Regions from separate parts of the Protofrankia sp. Cas4 genome, predicted to be linked through region 1. Evidence: riboswitches for the same ligand, from Rfam matches in the RefSeq annotation. Region 1 holds a riboswitch; each other region holds the start of a gene.
What was found. A riboswitch is a leader RNA that binds a small molecule or an ion and turns the genes downstream of it on or off. The one in region 1 is predicted to bind cyclic di-AMP.
Positions count from the first base shown of each region.

Region 2: linked by a shared signal. The riboswitch ahead of U9979_RS24005 (C40 family peptidase) and the one ahead of U9979_RS19100 (transglycosylase family protein) in region 1 are both predicted to bind cyclic di-AMP.
Region 3: linked by a shared signal. The riboswitch ahead of U9979_RS12820 (C40 family peptidase) and the one ahead of U9979_RS19100 (transglycosylase family protein) in region 1 are both predicted to bind cyclic di-AMP.
Region 4: linked by a shared signal. The riboswitch ahead of U9979_RS12185 (transglycosylase family protein) and the one ahead of U9979_RS19100 (transglycosylase family protein) in region 1 are both predicted to bind cyclic di-AMP.

Region 1 is NZ_CAUVXL010000209.1:573-5,828, reverse strand. Features, by position in the region: gene U9979_RS19115 (hypothetical protein) at 1-627, shown strand, start outside; gene U9979_RS19110 (hypothetical protein) at 719-1,570, shown strand; gene U9979_RS19105 (hypothetical protein) at 1,685-1,903, opposite strand; partial or broken gene U9979_RS19100 (transglycosylase family protein) at 1,957-2,247, opposite strand; cyclic di-AMP (ydaO/yuaA leader) riboswitch at 2,252-2,424, opposite strand; gene U9979_RS19095 (TetR family transcriptional regulator) at 2,702-3,454, opposite strand; gene U9979_RS19090 (SRPBCC domain-containing protein) at 3,545-4,021, shown strand; gene U9979_RS19085 (alpha/beta hydrolase) at 4,177-5,004, opposite strand; gene U9979_RS19080 (hypothetical protein) at 5,189-5,256, shown strand, end outside.
Region 2 is NZ_CAUVXL010000264.1:22,948-28,203, forward strand. Features, by position in the region: gene U9979_RS23995 (magnesium and cobalt transport protein CorA) at 83-1,273, shown strand; gene U9979_RS24000 (hypothetical protein) at 2,043-2,414, shown strand; cyclic di-AMP (ydaO/yuaA leader) riboswitch at 2,895-3,065, shown strand; gene U9979_RS24005 (C40 family peptidase) at 3,272-4,279, shown strand; gene U9979_RS24010 (plasmid partitioning protein) at 4,813-5,256, opposite strand, start outside.
Region 3 is NZ_CAUVXL010000137.1:4,380-9,635, reverse strand. Features, by position in the region: gene U9979_RS12830 (acyl-CoA dehydrogenase family protein) at 171-1,376, shown strand; gene U9979_RS12825 (peptidoglycan-binding domain-containing protein) at 1,494-2,030, opposite strand; cyclic di-AMP (ydaO/yuaA leader) riboswitch at 2,477-2,635, shown strand; gene U9979_RS12820 (C40 family peptidase) at 2,750-3,427, shown strand; gene U9979_RS12815 (peptidoglycan-binding protein) at 3,623-4,468, shown strand; gene U9979_RS12810 (hypothetical protein) at 4,764-5,135, shown strand.
Region 4 is NZ_CAUVXL010000130.1:17-5,272, forward strand. Features, by position in the region: partial or broken gene U9979_RS12180 (NUDIX hydrolase) at 1-374, shown strand, start outside; gene U9979_RS12185 (transglycosylase family protein) at 503-886, opposite strand; cyclic di-AMP (ydaO/yuaA leader) riboswitch at 889-1,064, opposite strand; gene U9979_RS12190 (multicopper oxidase domain-containing protein) at 1,561-3,078, opposite strand; gene U9979_RS12195 (haloacid dehalogenase-like hydrolase) at 3,246-3,914, opposite strand; gene U9979_RS12200 (hypothetical protein) at 3,996-5,222, shown strand.

The sequences.
Region 1 (5,256 bases):
ACCGCGGTACTGGCTGCGGTGTTCCTGCGCAGCCGTCCGGGACCGGCGCAACTGCGCGCGCTGGCGGCGCTCGGTGTCGGCCTGATCCTTCTTGCCCTCACCGCGCAGCCCGCGCCGCCGCGTCCGGTGGGCACCATCGCGACCATAGTGATCGCGCTATTCGTTCCCGTCCTGGTTGCCGCCAGCGCGGCGGCGGGCCGATCCCTGCGGGGAGAGCGCGCCGCTGTGGTGCTCGGAGCGCTGTCGGGGCTGGCGTTCGGCGGGACCGCGCTGTGTGCACGGGCGTTGGACGCCGATCACACCCTCGGCGCTGTCCTCACCGACCCCCTTTCCTGGGCACTACTGGCCTACGGTCTGCTCGGGTTGAGTGCGTTCGGAGCCGCGTTGCAACGCGGCTCGGTGACGCTTGTCACCGCCAGCCAGGGCGCGGCGGAAACCCTCATCCCGGCCGCGATGGGGTTTGCGCTGTTGGGGGACCAGGTCCGTCCGGGCTGCCTCCCGCTTGCCGCGATCGGGTTCGTCGTCGCCGTGGCCGCAGCGGTCGAGCTCGCAATCCTCACCCCACCCGAGCAGCCGTCTGCGCCACCTCAGCCGGATTTGTTACCATCCGTCAGCCGGACACGGTGACTAAGAGCGACCGGCAATAGGGGACACGGCGTCGCGGGGGTCGTCGACCCGGTTGGGGATGCGCGGGGATAGCTGTGCCATCGTTGCCACCATGGCGACAGGTCAACTCCAACAGAACGTGCTTCGGGACCGTGCTCGACGCGCAATGAGCAAGGTCCCGGAAGTGACGGCGTACTTCTGGATCACCAAGGTGCTGACCACCGGCATGGGGGAGACGACGTCAGATTACCTGGCCCACCAACTCAGCCCGATGATTGCCGTCGGTCTCGCCGGCGTGTGCTTGGCGGCCGCGCTGGCGCTGCAGTTCTACGTCCGTCGATATGTTGTCTGGATCTACTGGACAGCAGTTGTCATGGTCAGCGTGTTCGGCACGATGGCGGCTGATGTCCTGCATGTCGGACTCGGCATCCCGTACCTCGTGTCAACCGCCTTCTTCATGATCGCGCTGGCCGCCATCTTCACGGTCTGGTATATGAGCGAGAAAACCCTCTCCATTCACAGTATCCACACCCGTCGCCGTGAGGCGTTCTACTGGGCCACGGTAATGGCGACGTTCGCGCTCGGTACCGCACTGGGAGACATGACCGCGACAACCGCGCACCTGGGGTATTTCTCCTCGGGTGTGATGTTTGCCGTCCTGATGGCCGTCCCGGCCCTGGCCTACCGGCTGGCTGGTCTGAACGGGATTTTCGCCTTCTGGTTTGCCTACATCGTGACCCGGCCGCTCGGTGCCTCCTTCGCCGACTGGATGGGGGTGTCGCATGGTCGCGGTGGCCTTGAACTGGGTACCGGTCCGGTCAGCCTGGTTCTGGCGATTGTGATCGTCGGTTTCGTCAGCTTCCTGGCGGTGACCCGCAGGGACGTTGCGCACCCGTCCGTGCCTGGCTGGCCCGCAACCCCCGCCCGCGGCGACGATCCGGCGGATGCCGGCGGCGTCTGGTAGCGCGATCTAGTCGTACCGGCTCGTGGCGGAATCCGGCGAGCGGCCGGGCGCCATATGGCGCCCGGCCGGCTTCCCGGTGGTTTTCTTTCCGTTTGGTCGCCTGCCGGCTAACCGTCAGTCGGCTGGGTGCTCTGGTACCAGGGCGACCAGTATGAGTGCCGGTGGCGGCCAGTGGCGGCGGCAGCGTCGGCGGCGGGGTTTCCGCTCTCGCTCCCACTCCCGACCGAGCTCCCACTCCCGACCGAGTCCGCCGACGGCGACTGTGTGGCGGTCGGAGCCGTGTTGGCGACGCTGCCGACCTTTCCAGACCAGCACGACTGCGATGAAACCCACGGCGTCGTACCCTGCTGGGCGTATAGCATCCGGGCGCGGTTCCACTGCTCGGCAACGGAGGCGTTCTGCGGCAGACCGGTCCCGCCGACTGACTGCCACGTGCTGGGAAGGAACTGGAACAGTCCGCCGGCGCCTATCGAATTGACGATTGTCGGGTTGCCGCCGGACTCGCACTGAGCAATTGCCGACAACGTCTGGTCGTCCGACGGTGCCGCGCTGGCGGGCCCCGAGATTCCAATGCCGACACCGCCGACGGCGGCGGCGAGTGCCGGAATGGTGATGAGCGCGCGGGTGTATCTACTGGTTGGTCTGCTGCCGCGATGGCGGGCGCGCGAACGGGACATGGCAATGCCCTTTCCCCACGCCTACGAGGTGAGCTGTCGGGTTCGGGCTGGGAAATGCCCGGCCGCATCGTGCGGCTTCACCCCAAGGACGCCGGGTGGCGCCCGGAAAGTGGTTCCCCCGCTCCTGCCGTTGGTTTGACGATCATCGGACGGGGCAGGACTCGGCGTGTTTCGTCCGATGCGTGCTTTCGTTGCGAAGGCACGGCGGAACCCTATCGGCTACGGCTGGTCGGCCGGCAAGGGGTGGTGAAGAAGCGCACAGTCGAACATCGACCCTTGATTTCGGTATTGATCACCATTAATGCGCGTGCGCGCGCGTTCATTTTAACCAGCCAGCACCGATGGAACGTTTCCGTGACATGAGTGCCACCTTTTGGCGCATATCTTGATGCGCTTTGTGAAAAGTCCGGTTGACCGGATGACACCCGATCTCTTGCGGTAACCGGTAGTTTGGTTACTGCTGTGACGCCAGCCGATCCGAGCTCGCACCCGCCCTGTCGGGCGTGAAGGGCCCGAACGAACCCAGTCCGGTGTTGATGAGCTGGGCCGCGCGGTGGACGTCGGCGGTCACCGCCTGGTGGACCTGTGCGGGTGTGCGGGTGCCGTCCAGGTATTTCCTCAGGCTCTGGAACTGAATGTGCCAGAGTTCGAGCAGAGCGGTTGCCGCGATCTGCGGTTCTGGGTCGTCTGGGTTCATCCCGGCCCGCTCAGCCATGAGCTGGGCGGCCACGGCGATGAGTCGGTCGGTCATGTCGCGCTGGTGGACTCGCAGCGCGGACGTGGACATGATCATATTGCCGAAGCGTTGGATCGTGGTGGCGGCCTCGACCGGGTCGTCCTGCATGTCCAGCCAGGACGTCATGCCGCCCAATTCACCGTCCAGGATTCGCAGCACCGCGTCGATCGGTGCGACCCCGGGCTCGGCCAGGCCGGTCCGCAGCGAGGCCATCGTCGCGTCCAGGCGGTCCAGGACCAGGGACTCCTTGGTGGGGAAATAGTTGAAAACCGTCTTCTCCGACACCCCGCACGCCTCGGCGACCTCCGACACTCGGACGGCGTCGAAGCCCCGATCCATGAACATCTGCGTCGCCGTGTCGGTCAACTGCTGGCGCATCAGGCGCTTCTTGCGCTCCCGCAACCCTTCGGCGTCGGGTGCCCCGGGCCCAGGGGTGTGCGCTGCCGTCCAGTCCACCGTGCGCCTGCTCATGCTCTCAGCGTAGTCCAGTCTCTGTAAAAGTTCTGCTACAGTAATTTTCTAGCTGCTGAAATTAAATCGCCTACGGCGCAAGGAGCCTCCATGAGCAACATCCGCATCGTGCGTGACTACCCGCATCCCCCCACGAGGGTCTGGCGTGCCGTGACCGATCCGGCGCTCATCCCGCTGTGGACCTCGACGGGCCAGGGGGGGCGGCCCGAGGGCTTCTCGACCGCGGTCGGCACCCGGTTCCAGTTCGTCGCGAAGCCGCGGCCAGGCTGGCGGGGGATCGTCGACTGCGAGGTCCTCGAGGCACGCGAACCATCCCTGCTCCGCTATTCCTGGGTCGGCGACCAGAACGGCGACGCGACGTACGTCACCTACCGGCTCGAGCCGCACGCGGGAGGTACGCGCTTCACGTACGAGCACACTGGCTTCACCGGCGTCGGTGGGTTCCTCCTCGCAAAGCTGGTGCTGGGCCCCGTCCGGAAGAAGATGCTCCGCGTGGGCCTCACAGCCGTGCTCAACGACGTCGACGACAACGGCATGTCTCGCCCCACCGCTGGTGGCAACGGCTGAGTCCAGTACACCCGGCTGTCCCTGTCCACCGCCTTGGGGACGGGGACCCGTGGCGTCGCCCCGCGTGACCCGGGCACGTTCGGGTTGCCGGGTGCGCGAAAAGAGCCATGATCGCACACCCGGCGGCCGACCGGTTGAGAGCGCCCCTCGGCTGACTAGATGAAGTCGAGCAACGCCGTGTTGACCTGGTCGGTGTGGGTCCAGGCGATGGCGTGCGGCCCGCCTTCGATCACGACGTAGTGAAGGTCTTTGATCAGCCCGGGGAGGCGGTTGCCGGTAGGGCCGATCGGCAGGATTCGGTCCTGATCACCGTGTACGACGAGCACCGGAATGTCGAGCTTGGCGACGTCGTCGCGGAAGTCGGTCAGCCAGGTCGAGATGCACGCGACGGCTGCGATCGGCGACCCGGCAGTGGCGATGTTCCAGCTCGCCTGGAGCGCCTGGTCGCTGACCAGGGTGCCGCCGTAGACGTCGATGTTGTAGAAATTGTCGAGGAACTGCTTCAGCCACAGGGGCCGGTCCGCGCTGGCGGTGGCGATGAACCCGTCGAACAGGCTCTGCGGTAGGCCCTCGGGGTTGTCCTCGGTCTGCAGCAGGAACGGGGGGATCGGGGAGACCAGCACCGCCTTACGCACCCGCGTCGAGCCGTAGGTACCCAGGTAGTGGGTGACGTCCCCGGAGCCCATCGAGTGGCCGACCAGCACCGCGTCGCGCAGGTCGAGCTTCTCCACCAACGCGTGCAGATCCGCGGCGAAGGTGTCGTAGTCGTAGCCGACGGCGGGCTGGCTGGAGTTGCCCCAGCCGCGTCGGTCGTAGGTGATCACGCGGTGGCCGGCGTCGAGCAGCACCGGAACCTGCTTCTCCCAGGCGCTGCCGCTCAGCGGGTAGCCATGGCTGAGAACGACCGGCGTCCCGGTGCCGTGGTCCTCGTAGTAGATCTCGATCGTGGCGGAATTCTCTTTACCGACAGCGACGTAGGGCATGTTGCTCCCCTTTCGTATGACCCGGCCGTGATGGCACACCCTCGCCCGAGCCGGACGTTCCCGGGCGGCTCTAAATATGCTGAAGGGGTTACGCCTTGGTCGCATCCTGTGGCCGCCTAGAGGCCATGGCTGCTGGCGAAATATGCCAAGCGCTGCCTGAGCGCATACGCGCTATCATGACGCGATGGCGACGATCCAGATCAGGAACATCCCCGACCAGGTGTACCTGACGTACAAGCAGCGCGCTCTGCG
Region 2 (5,256 bases), on a different contig from region 1:
CCCGCTCGAAACACCCGGCACCAGAAGAGGCCAGACCGACATACCTGGCGACCGGCAGGACCATCGACGGAAGGAACCGCAAGTGAGCGACGAGCATGTCGATGACGACACCGGCGATCGACATGACAGGCGGTACCCGTCCGCACCGCATGCAGCCAGCCATCCGTCGACCCCGGCGGGATGGCTGGCGGGTGCCCTGGCCAGACCAGTATCCCTGGTCCGAATGGTCCCCAAACGGCGCCGCACCCGCCCTGAGGACCCTTCGACACCAACCGGCCGGGTGGTCGCCTGCCACGTCTACCGGGACGGCGCTCGCGACCCGCGAGCTATCCACCACACCGATGCCCTGCGCGTCGCCCGGGAGCACCACCGCGGTAGTTTCGCCTGGCTCGGCCTTTACGAACCGAGTGCGGCGGATCTGTCCAATATCGCCGATGTCTACGGCCTGCATCCCCTCGCCGTCGAGGACGCCGTCACCGCCCACCAACGGCCGAAGCTGGAACGATACGGGGAAACGCTTTTCGTTGTCCTCAAGACCGCCTGTTACGTGGAACACGAGGAGCTGACCGCGACATCGGAAATCGTCCACACCGGCGAGGTGATGGTATTTCTCGGACGGGACTTCATCGTCACGGTCCGCCATGGTGAACATGGCGGGCTCCAAGCGCTGCGCAGCCGGTTGGAGAAGCAACCAGAAATGCTACGCCTAGGACCGTCGGCCGTCCTCCACGCCATCTGCGACCAGATTGTCGATGATTACCTGGTCGTCACCGAAAAGATCGAAGTCGACATCGACACCATCGAGGGCTCGGTCTTCCGCCGCTCGACCCGCCCCGACGCCAGCAAGGTCTACCAGCTCAAACGCGAGGTGCTTGAGCTCAAACACGCCGTCACGCCACTTGCCGCTCCGGTGCGGGCGCTCACCGAGCCGGGCGTCGGCAGGATCCCACCGCGGATTCAGGAGTACTTCCGTGATGTAGCCGACCACCTCGAACTGGTCACCGAGCGAATAGCGCGATTCGATGAACTGCTGTCGTCGATCATCCAGGCAACCCTGACGCAGGTGACCATCGCGCAGAACGAGGACATGCGCCGTATCAGCGCCTGGGTCGCCATCGCCGCGGTTCCGACGGCGGTCGCCGGCATCTACGGAATGAATTTCGATCATATGCCGGAGCTGCGGCAGGTCTGGGGATATCCGGCCGTTCTCTGTCTGATGGCGACGATCTGCTTCGCGCTGTATCGGTCCTTCAAGCGCAACGGCTGGCTGTAATCACAGATAAAAAACCCAGGCGACAAAAACCGTACAACAACGACCACGCATCAAGCCGATGGTGTAGTCTATTATGCCCGGTGAATCATCGGGATCAGGTCACTGCAACCGACCCCCTCACCCGTGAACCCGGTACGGTGAAGAGGAACCCCGCCGGCCGAAGGTCATACGATCATGATACCGCTCGCCCGGCCACAGGCCCCGGGCAACCTGAGTCGGGGTACCGGCTGCCGCGGAGAGGCGAGAGTAGATCGGTGCCCCGAACCGAGCAAATCCAGGTGGATTACGGACGTACCAGACCCCGTCGTGCGGCCATCGCAGGGCGTGGGTATCACCCGTTCGGACTATCGCCAGGGGCGCTGCGGGTCAGGTCCGGCCGCTGGGTGGATACCACCGGAGCGCCCTGCCGTCCTCCCGTTCGGCCCTACCGCTCCTGAGGACAGCGACCCATCAGGACTACCGTCTCGCTTTGATAGCTATTTACGACTATGCAGTTCCGATATATCACCCGACGACGGGATTCACGAAGACCACGGCGTCGGCTACCGTAATCGGCTGTGTCGGCCCTTCGCGCGGGAACCCACCGTCAGCCGCCGTCCCAGCGGCCGGCCAACGGCAGACGGCTAGGACTGCGATCACACCCCGTGCTGACCCTTGCAACGGACCTGCATGACAACGGTCACATCCCCCGCCGCGCCCACGACCTGACGTGCCTCAGCACACGGGACGACATCCGTGACATGGCCCACGACGTGCACGACGCGGTCCGATGACCAAACCGACGTACCCGGTTCGCAATGATCTTATCGCGGAGCTGGTAACAAGGTTGGACCAACTTGATCAGCTCCTCGGGCGGCTGGAGGATGCTGAGCGCCAGGCCGCGGACGCCAGCGAGCACCTGATGCGTACCCGGCGGTGGCAGGAGGACACGGTTCGCGCGATTCAGGATGAGCGGGCGCAGATGCGCACTCATCAGCGGGCCCTGGACGATCTCGCGGACCGCGCGCAGGCCGCCGTCGAAGCCCTGTCCGGCCATTACCGCTCCCTGCCTGCCGAGGTTCACCAACTCGCGGTCGAACTGCACGTCCTGGAGACCGCCGGCCTGCTCTCCCGCCGCGCGACCCGCGCCCGCCGCCACTGACCCCGGGCCGTCACAGCCCCGGGCCGTCACAGCCCCGGGCGGGCCGTGTGGCTCACGCGGGATGCGCCCCCGCGGGATGCAGGAGCGAGACATCTCATAGCGATCGACACTATCCGTGATCGGATGACTCTACCAAGGCGACAATTTTCACTACTACATGGCAACGAAAGATAACTATCGGCACTCGAGTGCCCCCCGCCGCCAGACTGTCGTCGCTATGGCGTAATGTCATCTTCCGGATCCTGTGGGTCACGGCATCGGGCGCCTCAGCCAGGCGGCCTGCCGCCCGGACCAACAGGTCAGGGCATGGTGGCGAGCTGGTCGGCATGGAGGATGGGAGGAGCCGATATGGTCACTTCTGTGAGCACTCGCCGTAGTTGTGAGGGACTAGTGTTTACTGGCACCATCCTTTTGAACTAGTCTCACCCCGACGTCACGACAACACCGGGCCGAACGCCGAATCCTGCCCACGGTCCCGGTGTCCCCTCCGAGTCGTCACCAGGGCAGGAGCGGGGGACCCATCCTCCACCGGACGACACCGATCCGCGGTGCAGTCCTAGGGGTTAAGCGAGCTGTGCGACGGTCGCACGGCCCACCGGGCAGCCCAGCCCGAACCCGACAGCTCACCTCGCAGGCGAACGGGAAGGATCACAGCCTTGTCTGCGCCCGATGTGCAGCTTGATCCGGCAACATGGTCATATTCGTCGTCGCCGACAAAGTCGCCAACGAGATCGGCAACGACGTCGTCTCTGCGACCGCCTGCCGACATGACCGGGCGCTCAGCCCGTGGCAGGCACCGCGCGCCGGCTCCACCGTCGGGAACAAGTCGCGTCCGAGCCCGGGCCGCGGTAGCCGCGATGACAACCGGCACGGTTGCCGTGTCCGGTGTCGCGCTCGCCGGCTGCGCCCCGACCGACACCGGTATGGACGAAACCTCGGTCAGCTCGCGGGTCACGCTAGGATCGCAGTTCGGAAGCCAGGCGTCCCTCGCAGGCCTGCGCACGTCGGTCATCAACCCGGCCACCTCGGTCGGCCCCGGCTCCATCACAAGCCAGGTGATCGATCAGGCCGACCTGCACCCGAAGTCGGCTGTCGCGCTGAAGGTCACCAATCCGGACGTCTCCGTGCAGGCCGACCAGCCCATCGACATGGGCTTCGCCCTCGAGGACGGAACGACCCACGCGCCGCTGCCGAACCAGCTCATCAAGGTTCAGGTGAAGCTGCCTGACGGCTGGGCGACATTCAAGCACCTGTACACCAACGAACAGGGCTTCGCCAGCTACACAGCCAAGATTCTCACCACGACACAGATCACGGCTATCTTCGACGGCACCGACGCCCTGCAGTCGGCGCACTCCTCGAACATCGGTACGATGACTGTGATGCCTGGTCCAGCCCCGGCAGTCCCGGCACAGGCACCTCGATCGGTGGCTCGTAGCGTTCTTCAGGCATCCGGCTCCAGCGGGGCCAGCACGATATCACCGAGTACGATCGATGCGACGATATCCGCAGGCTCCCTCGGTCTACGGGCTGTTTATCTGGCGGCACAACAGGCCGGTAAGCCCTACGTGTACGGTGCAGAGGGACCTTACGCATTCGACTGCTCCGGCCTGGTTCAGTATGTCTTCAAACAGCTGGGGCGCAGCCTTCCTCGCACGGCGGAAGCTCAATACGAGGCAACAACCCGAGTATCGCAGTACAACAAACAGCCCGGCGACCTGATTTTCTTCGGTACACCTGGTAACATTTACCACATGGGCATCTACGCCGGTGATGGCAAGATGTGGGTAGCCCCAAAATCAGGTGACGTTGTCAAACTCGAGGCTATCTGGACCACGTCGTACTCGGTCGGCCGCGTCAGCTAGCGTGCAATCACAGTCCCAACGCCCTCTCGGGGGCCAAGGAGCCTGGTAGGTCGGCTCGTATGTCGGTACCGGCGACAGCAGCGTCCATCCCGGTCATGTGAAACGGTTACCGCTCCTTCAAAACACAATCGGGTTCCGCGTGTCCTCCCCCTCCGGTTACGCGTGAACCTCGCCGCCAGGTCGGTGCTGTCGAAATCGGCGCTGATCTGGCGGCCCCAAACCACAACTGGATGTCTCCAAGGACTTCCGCTGGTCGGAGCGAGCCAACCCCCCCGGCTCGTAATGCCCGGCGGAACGCGGGCTTCCGCTGGCCTTGCGCACTGAACCCCCCCCACAGTGCGCTCGGCCGGTGGGAGTCCAGAACTCCCGCCGGCCGGCCGCGCCACCCCCCCGGCTGAGCCGGCCGGCGGGAAGTCAATCCGGTGATGACACGAAGCGTGCCCAGAGACAGAGCTGGTGGTTCCAGGATCTCTGGAGATCCTGGAACCACCAGCCGCGCGAAACGAGCCATCAGCGCGCGGCCTTCGGTCGCTCTAGCCCCTGATATCTTTCGAAAACGTCCACAAAGCAGCGGTCGTGGCTTCGTCCCATTTCTGGGGCAGCAGCTTGACATGAACCTGCGAAGGGCACGCGGGCGCCGGTCCGACCGTGTTCACCGCCCCGACCGCCGCAAACAGTGGCTTCTGCGCGGAGTCAAGCGAGCTGCAGGCGACCGTAAGGGCCATGCGACCGCCTTCTCCCTCGCCCCAGATGTAGATCCGGGACATGTCGATGTTCGATCGCTCCTGAGCGACGTAGCGGACCACGTCCCGCAGGTACTGCGCATCCGGGCCGTTGACCTGCCAGCTGCTGGCCACCGCCTCCGGGTACACCAGGGCGAACTTCTGGCGATCTGCAAGCGCCGACGCGTTGCTGGCCTTCTCGATCGCCGCCATGTCGCTGCCGTCGTCAGCTAGAACGAGGACCAACGGCACCGG
Region 3 (5,256 bases), on a different contig from region 1:
ATGATAGTCAACAATGTTGACGAGCCTCGTTCGCGATTTGATCTTCAGTGGCGCCTGTTCCTTGTGCACGAGTCGACCGGCCTGCTTTGCTGACGGAAAACTGACGATTCTCGGCCAGATCCGCGGCGGGTCTCCTTTGGGCGACGCCGGCCGGTATGAAGGAGGTTCACGTGTCCATTGATCTTGGCCATGACCCGGTGGTCAGTGAACTCGCCAGACGCACTGCCGAGTTCGTGCGCAGCGTCGTCGTCCCCGAGGAGGAGGCGTTCGCAGGCGTGGCCGCGCGCGGCGGTGACGCGATGCGGGCGCGGCTACAGCAGGCGGCGAAGGACGCGGGGCTCTTCGCCCCGCACGTGCCGGCGCAGTTCGGCGGGCACGGCCTGGACATGCGCGGACGCGCACCCGTCTTCGAGGCGGCGGGCTACTCGCTGTTCGGCCCGCTGGCACTGAACATCGCCGCCCCCGACGAGGGCAACATGCACATGCTGGAGGCCATCGCGACGGCTGAGCAGAAGGAGCGGTATCTGCGGCCGTTGGCAACGGGCGAGGTGCGGTCCTGCTTCGCGATGACCGAGCCCGCGCCCGGAGCGGGGTCGGATCCGACCGCTCTGACCACGCGCGCTGCAAAGGAGCCGGGCGGCTGGCGGATCGACGGCCGTAAGTGGTTCATCACCGGCGCGGACGGTGCCGCATATGCGATCTGCATGGCCCGCACATCGGGCGAACCGGGTCACCGCGGTGGAGCGACGATGTTCCTCGTCGACGCGGACAACCCCGGAATGAAGATCGTCCGTCATGTCGAGACCCTCGACGAGAGCCTGTACGGCGGTCATTGCGAGATGCTGTTCGACGGCTGCCTGGTGCCGCACGACGCGGTTCTCGGCGAGGTGGACAAGGGTTTCGACTATGCCCAGGTTCGCCTCGGGCCGGCGCGGACGACCCACTGCATGCGTTGGCTGGGGATCGCCGCCCGGGCCCAGGATATCGCCGTGGCCCGGGCGGCGGACCGGCGGCTGTTCGGTTCCCGGCTGGCGGAGCTGGGCATGGTCCAGGCGATGATCGCGGATAATGAGATTGATATCGCGGCGTCCCGCGGGCTGGTCCTGCAGGCATGCTGGGAACTCGACCAGGGTCGCTCCGGGGCTCAGTCGACCGCGGTGGCGAAGACGTTCACCGCCGAGGCCGTCTGGCGGGTCGTCGACCGTTCGCTGCAGATCTGTGGTTCCCTCGGTATCTCCGGGGATGTGCTGCTCTCGCGCTTCCTGCGCGAGGTCCGCCCGTTCCGTATCTATGACGGGCCGTCGGAGACCCACCGCTGGGCGATCGCCCGTCGTGTGGTCCGCCGTCACCTCGACAACCATGCGAGCGCGTCATGACGATCGTAGCGTCTGCCGGCTAGCGTCTGCCGGCCGGCTAGATGATTTTTCGAGGTTTGTGCGACGGAAGAGTCCTTGTCGATCGCACAAACCTCGAAAGATCGCGTAGGCGTCGGTTCACCGACCTTTGATGTCGAGGAAATAGTCGAGAAGACGCCAGGTCGTCCGGTCGACCACACCGGTGACTGCCACCGCCGGGTCGTTCAACCGGCAGAATTCCTGGAAATCACGGAACGCTTTTTCCGTCAGCGGGCCGAAGGCGCCGTCCGGGGAGAACAGGCGATTATCGCCCTCCCGGCCCGTAGCGATGTTGAGCGCGTTCTGAGCGGTCGTGACCGGGTGGCGCAGATCCGGGAACACCCCTGACTCGCCCTGGTCGAGGGACCCGCGCGCGCTCGTCGGGAAGTAGGCGAACCGGTTCGGCGAATTCTGGGGGGCGAGCGGGAAGCGCGGGCCACCGCTGAACATCGACTGCCAGTTCACGCATCCAACGATGAGTATACCGCCGGCCAGCCAGGTTCTGCGTAGTACCTGATCGTTTCCGACGTTACCTTCGACCGTGGCAATATTATTGCCGGTGCGTTCGACGACCAGGCCATGGGCTCGCGCCCAGGACCAGATCGTGGTGACCGTACTTCGTGTGATTGTGGCCATCCCCGGCGTAGCCGACCTCCGCCAACGCATGCTCGACCAACTGTTGCACAGCCGTCATCGCTGACTCCTTTTCGGCGACGCCGTGTTGGCGGCCGGGACCGATGGTAAGGATTCGACCGAAGACGATGCCAGAACCCCTGCCAGAACCCCTGCCAGATGAGACAAGACGTACCCCGTCGATTGGCCTGTTTCCTCATCGGTATCACCGTGCGTGCTCTGGCGGCCAATGTATGTCGGTACTCTGCCGCCGCGCTCGATCCACTGCCAGCGGTGTTGATCTGATTTCTCTGACCGGCCGGCCGGATGATTGACACGCATAGTAGTCGACATGCGTCGAGATTCGCGGAAAATGGCCCTTGCGGTCACAGCGTGTAGTTCGCTACCGTGGCCGGGCTCTCAGCAACACCGGGCCGAACGCCGAGTTCTGCCCTCGGTCCGGTGTTCCCTTCTAGTAATCACCAGGGCAGCAGCGGGGGAACCAGGACTTGGCGGACGTCGCCCTTGTGGCGCCGTCCTCGGGGTGAAGTCGGCCGCGGATCTCCGCGCTGACCGGGCTTCCCGGCCCGAACCCGACAGCTAACCTCGCAGGCGTACGGGAAGGATCATTGTTGCCTGCATATCAGGCGTGTGCAGATTCTGCTGACGGGGTTCCGTCCGGACACGGTCGCCACCGTGCACCGACCGCCAGGTCCAGCTTCCGCCGCCGGTCCGCACGTGCGGTGGTTGCCGCCGCGGCCACCGGGACCGTCGCTCTGACCGCTTTTGCGGCCCCCGCACTGGCGAACGACGCCGGGGCTGACAGTCCGGCCGGCTCGACCACTGCCACCACTGCCACCACTGCCACTGCGCAGACCTGGGCCGGTGACACCGCTGCCGGTGACGCCGGGACCGCGCCCTCGGCGTCCGATTCGCCCTCGGCGTCCGACCCGGCGTCGGCCGCTGGTTCGGCGTCGGCTGCTGGTTCGGTGTCGGCCCAGACTGGCGGCCTCTCGGCACCGCCGGACAGTGCATCGTCGCAGCAGGACGGTTCCGCGGCGTCCACTGCCAGTCTCGGTGAGAAGATCGTCTATTTGGCATCGAAGCAGGCGGGCAAGCCATACGTGTGGGGCGCCCAGGGTCCGAACTCCTTTGATTGTTCCGGGCTTGTCCAGTACATCTACAAACAGCTCGGCCGGAGCGTGCCGCGAGTGACCGACGCCCAGTACGCGGCGTCGCAGAAGATATCGCGGGATGCCAAGCAACCCGGTGATCTCATCTTCTTCGGGCAGCCCGGAAACATCCATCACGTGGCGATTTACGCCGGGGCCGACATGATGTGGGCCGCTCCCCACAGCGGAACCGTCGTCCGGCTTCAGAAGATTTATTCCACGAGTTATCTCGTTGGCCGCCTGGGGTGACCTGGCTCGACTGTTAACAGACATGCGACCCGTCATGGCCGGGCTGCCGCGTGCCCCACCGTGGGCATTCCGCCAGCTTGGCTGTGACGGGTGCGTCCGCGCGGCGCCCATGAGCCGATCGACGATACTGAAGTGAGATATCTGATAATGACCAGGGGAAGGCACAGAAAGCAGTCCCAGTACAATCGCGGCGCGGTGGCTGCCACCGCCGGTGTCATCGGCGCGACGGCGGGAATGATGCTGACCGCGGGTCCGGCGAGCGCGAACCCCACCGCATCGCCCGGTGCCGGTACGGCGCCTGCGCCCGGCACGAGTTCTGTCGCTGCGACACCTGTTCCCGACGCTTCCATCGCCGGTGCCGGCAGGAAGGCGGGACTTGGCGGTTGCGACGGGAAGCCGCTGCAGACCTGGGTCGCGGTCGCGCTGGCCGAGTCCGGCGGCAACGCGAACGCGCACAACCCCAATGGCGAGGATTCCCGGGGACTGTGGCAGATCAACATGCGGGCGCATGCGGGCTGGGTCGGCGGGGCAGATCTGTTCGATCCAGCCATCAACGCCCAGGCCGCCAAACGGGTGTGCGACATGCAGGGCATCGGAGCATGGAGCACGTACACCAACGGGTCCTACCGCGTGTACCTCGGGCGGGCTGCGGCAGCCGCCACCGAGGCAGCTGGTGATGGCGCGACAGGCACTTACCAGGCCGATCCCACCGGCCCAGGTGGTCCTACTGGGCCGGTCAGTACACCGGTTACACCGGTCACTACGCCGGACCGGACCGCTGCGGCCGACGTGGCGCCGGCACGACGGGTCGCCGATCCGGTGCCCCGAGCGCGGGAAGTCCGCTACACCCACCGCGGGCGTCCCGGCGTGCGCCAGATTCAGCGAGCGCTGACCGGACGTGGCTACCCTGTCGTGGCGGACGGAAAGTTCGGGCCACATACCACAAATACGGTGAAGGCATACCAACGCCGGCACGGACTTGCGGCCGATGGCGTGGTCGGGGCGCGGACCCGCGCTGCGCTGTTCTCTTTCACCGCGTAGGTCCCATTACCGGATAGGTCATCAGATTCTGTCTGTATTGTCGCGGAGAGCAGCGGATTTCAGCGCATCCGTCGGGATGCATTTGAACGGCTTCGTGACCCACTGGCATGTCAGGAGCACAAATAATAACAAGGCTTTTCCAGGTAAATTATGCTGCGGTCGACATCGACCCCGTCTCCGTATTTTTGCATCATTCTGCGTTTGGCGGCAGGACCATCATGATTTCCGGTTGACTCCTGGTGTGGGTGGCATAGATTTATGCCTGTAAATGACATCTCGATGTGGAGGTGATCGAATGGAGCAGCAGCAGGCGCAGCAGGTGGAGCAGTATCTGCGGCAGAACTGGCAGGAGATCCGGCACCAGATTCTCGACCAGTTCGTCCAGGTCAGCACCGCTGATCTCGAAGCCGCTTCCAGCGTCAACGATCTCGTGCGGCGGATCGCGGACAGGTCGCATTACACCGAGCCCTACGTCGAGGCCCGCCTGCGGGAACTCGTCGGCGTCGCAGCGGGGGTCGGCCAGTCGGCGCAGGCCGAGGGCGGGGCCGAGCAGGCGACCGCCGAGGACCAGCGGAGCACCGAGGCCGCGGGCGAGGAGCAGGCCGAACCCCTCGGCGGATCACGGCAGGCATTCGGCGGATCGGAGCAGCCTGCGGATCCTGGGTGAGATCTGATTCCGGCTGGGATCGGCACGCGGCAGGACCGGGTCCGCGGCTATGCGGCACAGGCCGCGTCCGGAACATTTCGGGCGTGGCCGCCGCGGCCTGTGCCATCATGGTGCCCACACC
Region 4 (5,256 bases), on a different contig from region 1:
GCGGGAAGTTCTGGACGCTACCCGGAGGCGGCATCGATCACGGCGAGGATCCGCTGGCCGCGGCAGTACGTGAAGTCGAGGAGGAAACCGGGTACGACGTCGTGATCGAATCACTGCTGGGTGTGGACTCGATGCGCAGATGTTTTCCGCGCGGCACCGGCGGCACAGTCGACCATCACACCGTGCGGATCATCTACACGGCCCGGGTGGTCGGCGGCGTGCTTCGGCATGAGATTGGCGGTTCCACCGACCAGGCCGCCTGGATCGATGTCGATCAGATCGACACCCTCGAGCGGGTTGATCTCATCGACATCGCGTTGGAGCTTGAGCGGACCAGACCGCCGCACGGCCAGGCGGCTGGAAAACATTCCTGACCGGCAACGCGACCGGCCGGGGGGAGATCCCATTTGGCAGAATCTCCCCCCGGGCGCCGTCGAGACCGCTTGAGGCCGCCGGGCGTGCGAGAAGAACATGATCGCACGCCCTTTGGCCGTCGAGCCTGTTAGGCCTTTCCGGCCCAGCAGTGCTTCGAGGCGTACCAGGGGCTGGTGCCCTGCTGCGCGTACAGCATCCGCGCACGCATCCACTGCTCGGAGGCGCTGGCATTCTGCGGCAGGCCGGACCCGCCGACACCGTGCCAGGTACCGGGCAGGAACTGGAACAGTCCGCCGGCGCCGATCGAGTTGACAACGCTCGGGTTGCCACCGGATTCGCACTTCGAAATGGCGGCCAGCGCCCCGTCCGCGGACGGGGCCGCACTTGCCGGCTGCGACAGCGCGACGCTGCCGCCGCCGATGGCGGCAACAAGTGCCGGCACAGCGATCAATACCCGGGCCCGTGCTTTGATTCGACTGATTCCACGGTCGCCGGAACGTACGTTGGACATGTAGATGTCCTTCCCCACGCCTGCGAGGTGAGCTGTCGGATTCGGGCTGGGAGTGCCCGGCCGCGATGTGCGGCTTCACCCCGAGGACGCCTGACGTCGACGTCCGAAAGTGGTTCCCCCGTTCCTGCCACCGGTCTGGTTTTCATCGGACGGGGGCAGGATTCGGCGTGCCGTCCGACGCGTGCCTTCCTCTCGAAGGCACGGCGAAGACCATACGTGCAACGACGGCCCAGAATGCAAGGTTACGTGAAGAGGCACACAGTCCGTATCCGATGTTGATAGCAGCTACGGCTGCCGGTAACGTGCGCGTACTCGCGCTCATCCCTACTGTGGCCTCGTCCCGCCGGCGATATTGTGACGGGGCTGCCACCTGTCGGGTAAAGCCCCGCCTTACGCGGTACGTGGGCAGGCGGATCGACTGCGTGGCTATCCGGCGGTGATTGTACGACGGCGCCGGAAAACCCGGTGTCGACGGCGCCGTGTATCGTGTCGGCAATATGCACAATGGATGTCCGACCGCAGCGCTGCCACGGCCCACAGGAGGCCCGACCCGCGAGAGACGCGGGCCCGGACAACTGGGGAATCCCGACATATCGCTGGCCAGGCCCGCTGCGAGGCAACGGCGCGGGCCTGGCCAGCGATGACCAATGCCAATGGGGTGGACGGTGTGGCTGTCAGCCCATCGTCCGACTGCGGCGGCGGCGGACGATCCTGCGGCCGGCGACCATCACGACGATGGCGGCTACCGCCGACGCAGCGGGAACGGCGGACGGGGGGTTGGCTATCCCGCCCTCACCCGCCGAGACAGCACCCTTGGGCACCGGCATCGTTGTGGCCCCCGACCCGGACGCCGATGCGGTGGTGCCGGTACCGCCGGTGCTACTGCTGCCTGTGCCTGTGCCTGTGCCGGACACGACCTGGTACCGGGTCAGCATGCCGGCGGTGATGTGCTCGTTCACGTGGCAGTGAAAAAGCCAGATGCCGACGTTGTCGGGTACCATGTCGGCCGCTGCCATGGTACCGGGGAGCAGCGGAACGGTATCCATCCGCATTCCGCCCACGACCGCGTCGTTGCCATGCCAGTGCGGGGTGTGCAGGTCCTGCTCACCGCCCATACTCATCAGGTACCAGCGGACGTGCTCGCCTTTATTGATGGTGATCATCGGCTCGTTGCCGAAAACGTAGCCGTTGATGGCGTGCCGCAGGTTGGACCGGACGAAGTTGCTGTCGTCCTGTGACGGATACGGCGGCTGGGCAAAACGGCGGAGGTTCTCCTGAAAATACGGGCTCCAGTTCTCGTTCGTGATTGTGAACAAGGTGAAGATCTCACGGTCGACGTCGGCGGGGCTGCCGTCCGGCCGCGCCTTCCCCTTGGCTGTGATGACCATCGGGCCGGTGAGTCCGGCATAGGTGTCGGTGACCTCGCTGGTATGGGAGTGGTACATCCACATGACCGAACTACCGTCGTGTGGGCCCGGGCCCGCCCGGTCGGGCACCAGCCAGGTGTAGGTGTGCGTGCCTCCGGTGGGTACGGCATCGTCAAGCTTGTCCACCCCGGAGGTGTTGTCGGCGTAGGGCGTACCCTCGTTCGCCTTGGTGTAGAAAACACCGTGCGGATGCATACTGTCAGAAATCTTGCAGGCGTTGCGGAACACCACCTTGATGGTGTCGCCGACCTCGGCCCGGATGACCGGGCCCAGGAAGCCCTGGTACGCATCCTGCGGGGCGCGCGGGGCCAGACTGGTGAAATTCGCGTCTGTGTAGCCGCGGTAGAGACACTTGAGATAGCTCGTTCCGATGCGTCCGGGTCCGGATTGGACGTACGTCTTCGCTGTCGAGTCGAACGCCTGACCGGTGATGTCGTCGCGCCCGTCCGGGGCGTAGTTCCAGACGACCTCATCGGCACCGACATAGTAGGTGCGCACCTGTCCGGTCGGATGGAATGCCGCACCGCCGACACCATCCCAGTAGGACGTGCCTTCCGGACTCGGCATCGCCATGCCGGCCATGCCGGCCATATCGGTGGTTTTCGGCTGTCCGCCGACAGCGGCTAGCGCCGTGGCCGGGCCGGAGATGGCCAGGCATATGACGAGTGCAAGGGCGCCGGTAAACCCTGCTCCGGACGATGGACGCCAGGCGGGTGGACCTTTCGCCGCCCACCCCCGGCCTGCGGTGCTGCCGTCAATACGCATGCGCCATCCGGCGCGGAATCGTGCTGTCACGGTGGGTGACAGTAGCGGCCGGGAGCCGAATCCGGCGGGTGCACCACGCGAACCAGTTAACACATGTAGAAGAAGGTGCTAGGGCAGGTCTGCTACCCATTGGCAACCGTCTACCGGGGTTCCCGCCGGACCGGGCCTCACCAGTGGACGATCCGCAGCCGCCCGCCGAGCGCCCGCTGTGCACGCCATGCGACCCTTCCGGCGGGATTGACCAGTATCGCCTGGTTGGCAGCCGCCAACATGGGCAGATCGGCCAGCGAGTCGCTGTACGCGTGCTCCCAGGGCGGCTCAATCCCGTAGGCGGCAAGCTGCCGCGGCTTGCGCGACCCGTAGTTGTGCAGGCTGCCCCGGCCGACGCCGAACCGGCCCCAGGACAGTCGGGACGAAATCAGTTCCACCTCGCCCAACCCGAGTCCGTCGAGAACCGCACGGGCGAGATCGTGTTCACATGCCGTGACGACCACGACCCGATCACCCGCGCCGGCATGGCGGCGCAGGGTGGCCACGGCCTCGGGTATCGCCACGCCGCCGTCGACCGCGAGATCCCGGCCGAACGCCTGTGCCCGCGCCCGGAACCGCGGGGCGTCGAAGCCCAGCAGCGCAAGCCTCATGATCATCCGTGCCGCGGCCGGGCGGAGCGGGCGCACCGCCAGCAGGGGCGTCACCGGCACGACCAGAGCCGTGCGCCACGGGGACTGCGACAGGTGGCGACGCAACAGTCGGGTGAACGTGTCACCGCGGACCAGGACGCCGTCAAGATCGAACAATGCGACCCCGGTAACCGCTGCTTCGGACGGTTCGCTCACTCGTGCATCCTTGTCCTGGTCGACCGTGTCCTGGCCGACCGTGTCCCGGTCGACGGCCGCTCACGGAATCTGGAACGGACGGTGAGCACTATCATGACCGAGGGTGTGGTGGTCAACGAGACCGATCCGGCCACATGCGCATACCCGGGGTGCGCCCAGCCACCGAGTGCTCCGGTCGGGCCTGGACGGCCGCCCGCGTACTGCGATGACTCCGCACACAACCGACTCTCCGCCTACCGTCGGCGGCGGGACATTGCCGGTATACCCACCGCCACCGCGACGGTGAGTCCGACAGCGGCCTCCGCCGGGCTCACCGGCGGCGCACGTCCACGAGCCGACGCGCTGGCGGGACAGATCACGGCGTTGGCCACCGGGCTCACCCGCGCGCTGGACGGTTTCGTCCGCGAAATGGCGACTCTTGGCGATATTGCGGCTACGGAAGCCCGTGTCGAGACGGTGGAGGCGGAAGCCGCCGAGCGGGTCGCCGAAGCCGTCGCCCGGGCGGTCCGGGCCGAGCAGGCCGCCCGCGGTGCGCAGGCAACCCGGATCGAGGCCGAAGCGGTCGCCGCCGAGGCGGTAGCAGCCGTGGACCAACTCGACGAGCAACGGATCGGTCTGGAGGCCGAACGCGACGTGCATGCCGCGGCCCGTGACCAGGCGCGAGCAGCCCTTGACGCCGTCCAGACCGAAGCCGCAGCGGCCCTCGGTGCGGTGCGGCGCGACGCCGACACCCGGGTCGCGCAGGTCCGACAGCAGGCGAACGCGGAAATCAGCCAGGCCCGTCAGGTGGCGGACGCAGCCGTCGCAACGGCGCGCAGCGAAGCCGCGGCCGCACTCGCGCACACCCGGGAGGAAGCCGTCCAGGCCGTGGCTGGCGCCACCGCGGCCAGAGACGCAGCCCTGGCCCGGGCGGACGCGGGTGAACGGACCACAGCCGAGGCGCGAGCCGAGGCTGACCGGCTGCGCCTGGACCTGGTTCGCCAACAGGAGAGCACCGACACCGCAATCGCCCGCATCCAGGCCGACGCCGACCGGCGGCTCGACCACGCCAACCGGGTGGCGGACGAACGCCAGGGGGTGCTCGTCGAAGGCAGAGCGGATGCCCGTGCCCGCGCCGAACGCGCGGAACGTCAAGCTGATGATCTTGCAACGGAGCTACGCGCGGTGCGGGCCGAGCTGGCCGCCGTGCGCGACAGCCTCGGCGGGCCGGCGACTGCCGGCAAACCCGCAGATCAACCCCCGGAGCAGCCCTCGGACCAGCCGACAGCCCCGCCTACCGGCCCCGGTCACCTGGCACCGGGTGCTTGACACCGGGTGCTGATCCGCGCTCCGTGGCCAGGTA